2 regions of the Priestia sp. YIM B13489 genome follow, and region 2 is predicted to be linked to the other one. Evidence: riboswitches for the same ligand, from Rfam matches in the RefSeq annotation. Region 2 holds a riboswitch; the other holds the start of a gene.

Region 1 (2,208 bases), 2.2 Mb from region 2:
CGCTTATTAAGCTGATTGCGTTACAGATTTATCGATACGCTTTGCTTCTGACTCAGCCACAATAACGGCACACGCAGCGTCTCCCGTAATATTTACAGATGTACGAAGCATGTCAAGCAAGCGATCAATTCCAATAATCAATCCGATACCTGCTACAGGCAGACCAACCGAACTCAATACCATTGCTAGCATAATGAGACCAACTCCAGGCACACCTGCTGTACCAATACTAGCAAGCACCGCTGTCAATACAACCGTCACAAGAGCACCCAGCGACAGGTCAACGCCGTATACTTGTGCAATAAAAATAGTCGCTACACCTTGCATAATTGCCGTTCCATCCATGTTAATGGTAGCACCTAACGGCTGAACAAAACTGCTGATGGACTCCGGGACACGAAGATTTTTTTGAGCCACATTCATTGAAATCGGAAGCGTTGCATTACTGCTTGATGTACTGAATCCAACTGTCATCGCAGGAGCAAAACCTTTAAAGAATTCAATTGGGTTACGTCTGGCCATAAGAGCGACTGATCCCCCATATGTTACGATCGAATGGATAAACAGTGCGAGCACGACTACAATCATGTACAGCCCCATCGCTTTAATTGCCTGCCAGCCTTGACTTCCGACCGCTGTTGCAAGAAGCCCAAATGTTCCGTAAGGAGCAAACTTCATCACTAGATTCACAAGGTACATCATCAATTCATTGCCTTGCTCAAGTAAATTGTAAAGCCCTTTTGTTTTACTTCCAAGCATCGTTATACCAAAACCGATAAAGATAGAGAAAACGATAAGTTGAAGCATATTCCCTTCAGCCATCGCTTGAATTGGATTGACTGGAATCATATTTAAGAATGTTTCTCCAACCGGCGGTGCTTTTTCGGCTTCAAAAGAAGCGTTTTTTGTATCAAAAGATCCAAATGTTCCTGGTTTAATAACAAATGCTAATAATAAACCAATTACAATAGCAACGGTTGTTGTCACTAGGAAGTACGAAACTGTTTTGGCCCCGATTCTTCCTAGTTTTTTAGGATCTCCTAACCCTGCTACACCTAACGTGATAGAGAAAAACACAATTGGTACAACAAGCATTTTAATTAAGCTTAAGAAAATTTGGCCAAGCGGTGTAAACAAGTACTTGTCCAGCGGAGCAAAAGCACTTGGAGCAAAAGCGTTAATTAACACTCCTACAATAGCACCAGCAATTAGCGCGATAATGATCTTTGTCGATAGCTTCATAGATTTACCTCCCGTAAATAAATTATATTAGAATGATTCTAACTACTATACTTATTTTACCATGCATTGAGAACGATAACACTCAAAATATACAATATATTAAAAATTTTCAGATTAATAGTTTAGGAATATTTTTAGCTATACAAAAAACCATGAGAATATCATGGTGTCATAGACCTGTTATTCCCTCACTGAATGCTTACGGAGTTAGCTGTCGGATTCGGGTACGTGAGTTACCCTACTTGATTCATTCAAGATTCACCCCAAGTACATTACGCACAAATATGGGTCCCCCGTTCTCTTATAAAACAAAAGAGATTAAGCAAATAATTTTCTTTAATATTTTTGCATGATAATAATTGTTACTTTAATTAAAATTCATTTTATATGTTTCTGTCAAGTTTTTATTCAAAAATAATGCATGATTTTATCATAAAAAGTTGATAATTGTTATATTTTAAAATTTTTACATTATATTTCAATAAACCACAAATACTTATTTAACAAGACTTACAATCTAATGGATAAAAAATTAATTCAAAAAATAGTTTGCAAAGTGAACTTTCTTCTCATTAACTCCCATTCATAAATTTGCATAATTATTCTAATATCCGTGTACTTTATTGCTTTCATAAATATTTTACTCATCAAAAAATAACTCTTTTCAACTGTTGATTTTATCCTTGTATTGCTTGATATACCCTCCCTAAAATTTCACTGAATTTATTGATGCAAAGAAATGGACATTATCAATTCGCCTTATTGTATTTAATTCTGTTCACGATAGAAGGATGGATTCTGTCATACTTTTAAAAAAAGAGCGGGTAATTATCATATAAAACTATCGGAGTTGGAGCGGTACAAGTTCTTTACTTTTTACTTAGTCGCTCTCGTTATTTGACACATAAAAAAAAGAGGCCGTGACGGCCTCTTTTTTTATACAGTAACAGGTTCAGAACTTGCTTT
Region 2 (2,208 bases):
ACTAAGTTAACAACCGTACGTGCCATATCCATGATTCTGTCTACTCCAGCAATGAAGGCTAATCCTTCTGCCGGAACCCCGATTGTTCCAAGAGTAGCCAGTAATACAACAAATGATGTTCCTGGCACGGCAGCCATTCCTTTAGATGTAACCATCAATACCAGAATGAGCGTCAGCTGTTGAACGATCGTTAAATCAATACCGTACACCTGCGCTAAGAATAACGCTGCAATCGCTTGATAAAGAACGGAACCATCTAGGTTAAATGTATAACCAATTGGTACAACGAACGATACGATAGCTTTTGGACAGCCCATCTTTTCAAGTTTTTCCATAATTCGCGGAAGAACTGTCTCAGAACTAGATGTACTGTATGCTAACAACAGTTCATCTTTCATATAGCGGAATAAGTGGAAAATGTTAATTCCTGCCCATTTCGCGATTCCTCCTAATACAACAAGTAGGAAGAAAATTAACGCTAAGTAAACTAAGATAACAAGCTTTCCTAATGAAAGGAGTGACTCTAAGCCGAATTTTGAAACTGTTACACCAATTAAAGCAAATACACCAATTGGCGCCACTTTCATTACAAGGTTTACCACGTGAAACATTGCGTGAGAAACGCCGTCGAAGAATTGTACAACTGGCTTTCCTCTTTCCCCAATTGCCGCTACTCCTAGTGCAAATAACACTGTAAAGAAGATAATTGCTAGCATATCTCCTTCAACAATTGACTGGAAAAAGTTTGTTGGAACAATGTGTAAGAAAGTTTCAGCCACTGACTTTCCTTCTTGCTGTTTGGATGTTTCAACATATTGTGAAATATCACTCTTCTGTGCTGAATGAATGTCTACACCTTGCCCAGGATGAAAAATATTAGCAACCAATACACCGATTATAATTGCAAAAGTCGTAATAATTTCAAAATAGAGAATGGTTTTAACGCCGAGCTTTCCAACCTGTTTGCCGCTCCCTGCTCCTGCAACTCCAACGACTAAGCTTGAGATAACAATTGGAATAACAATCATCTTAATTAACCTTAAAAATAGGTCTCCTAGCGGCTGTAGGTATGTTACTACACGCGGATCGTTAAACCAAATTACCCCTACAAGAACACCGAGGATTAATCCGGTAAAAATCTGCGTAGCCAAACCAAAACGAATTTTTTTCATAGATGTACCTCCCCAAAGATGTATGACATTTGTATATACTTTTCTGAAAAAACAAAAAAAGACTATTCTTAAGAAAGAACAGCCTTTTACTTACGCTATTTTGGGCTCTTTCTCTCAATAAAGCAAACGGGGTTAACTGTCGGATTCGGAATTGAGAGTTTCCTACCTTTTGTAAGGATTCACCCCAAGGCAGCTTTACTGCCGATAATGATTCCCCCGCTCTATACGATTAAGCTTATTATTCAGTTTTTATAAAATTAAAACGATCTATACGTTGTCATACGTTTTTTACAGTCAATAAAACTAAACAGAAGTCTTACTTTTACTTAACTTTATACTGCACAAATATTAATTTACTATTTTTCGACACGTTTTGTCAATACCCATGTTTATAAAACGCTTTCAAAAGGCGATAATATATATTTATACAAAAAAGCTATTGCAATGTTGCAATAGCTTTTTCTTGCTCTTTGAGTCTCTATTAGAAGTTTAAGGGACTAAAGAACACGCATGTTTATTTTATAAAAATACAAAATATAGAATAGCTGCTAACACAATTCGATATAGTGCAAATGGTACTAATTTGATACGATTAATTAATTTCAGGAAAAAGCGAATAGACACCAGCGCAAAAATAAAGGCGCTGATAAAACCAGCAATAAAAAACGGTAGTGCATCTGATGTGAAATACTGCCAGTTTTTAACCAATGAAAGTCCACTTGCTCCTGCCATGATTGGCACTGCCATAATAAATGTAAAATCTGCCGCTGCCTTATGGCTCATTCCAAGAAGAACCCCTCCTGAAATCGTTGAGCCTGAACGAGAAAAACCTGGCCAAAGAGCAATACATTGAAACAGTCCTATACCCAGTGCTTGTCCATAAGACATTTGGTCCACCGTCTCTACACGCGGACGTTTAGGTCCAAACAAATCTGCTAGAATCATTAATACAGCTCCGACTACTAAGCCAATTAGCACCGTATTTAAAGAAAACAAATGTTCATCAATATAATCATCAAACAAAAGTCCTAACACT

What was found. Region 2 has a riboswitch for cyclic di-AMP ahead of ACFX4W_RS14380 (glutamate/proton symporter GltT). Riboswitches for the same ligand answer to the same signal wherever they lie in the genome.
Region 1: linked by a shared signal. The riboswitch ahead of ACFX4W_RS25895 (dicarboxylate/amino acid:cation symporter) and the one ahead of ACFX4W_RS14380 (glutamate/proton symporter GltT) in region 2 are both predicted to bind cyclic di-AMP.

The regions. Positions count from the first base shown of each region.
Region 1 covers NZ_JBHZOQ010000053.1:3,881,912-3,884,119, forward strand. The annotation lists gene ACFX4W_RS25895 (dicarboxylate/amino acid:cation symporter) at 7-1,242, opposite strand; cyclic di-AMP (ydaO/yuaA leader) riboswitch at 1,423-1,577, opposite strand; gene ACFX4W_RS25900 (NAD(P)/FAD-dependent oxidoreductase) at 2,179-2,208, opposite strand, start outside.
Region 2 covers NZ_JBHZOQ010000053.1:1,663,051-1,665,258, forward strand. The annotation lists gene ACFX4W_RS14380 (glutamate/proton symporter GltT) at 1-1,172, opposite strand, end outside; cyclic di-AMP (ydaO/yuaA leader) riboswitch at 1,279-1,418, opposite strand; gene ACFX4W_RS14385 (undecaprenyl-diphosphate phosphatase) at 1,692-2,208, opposite strand, start outside.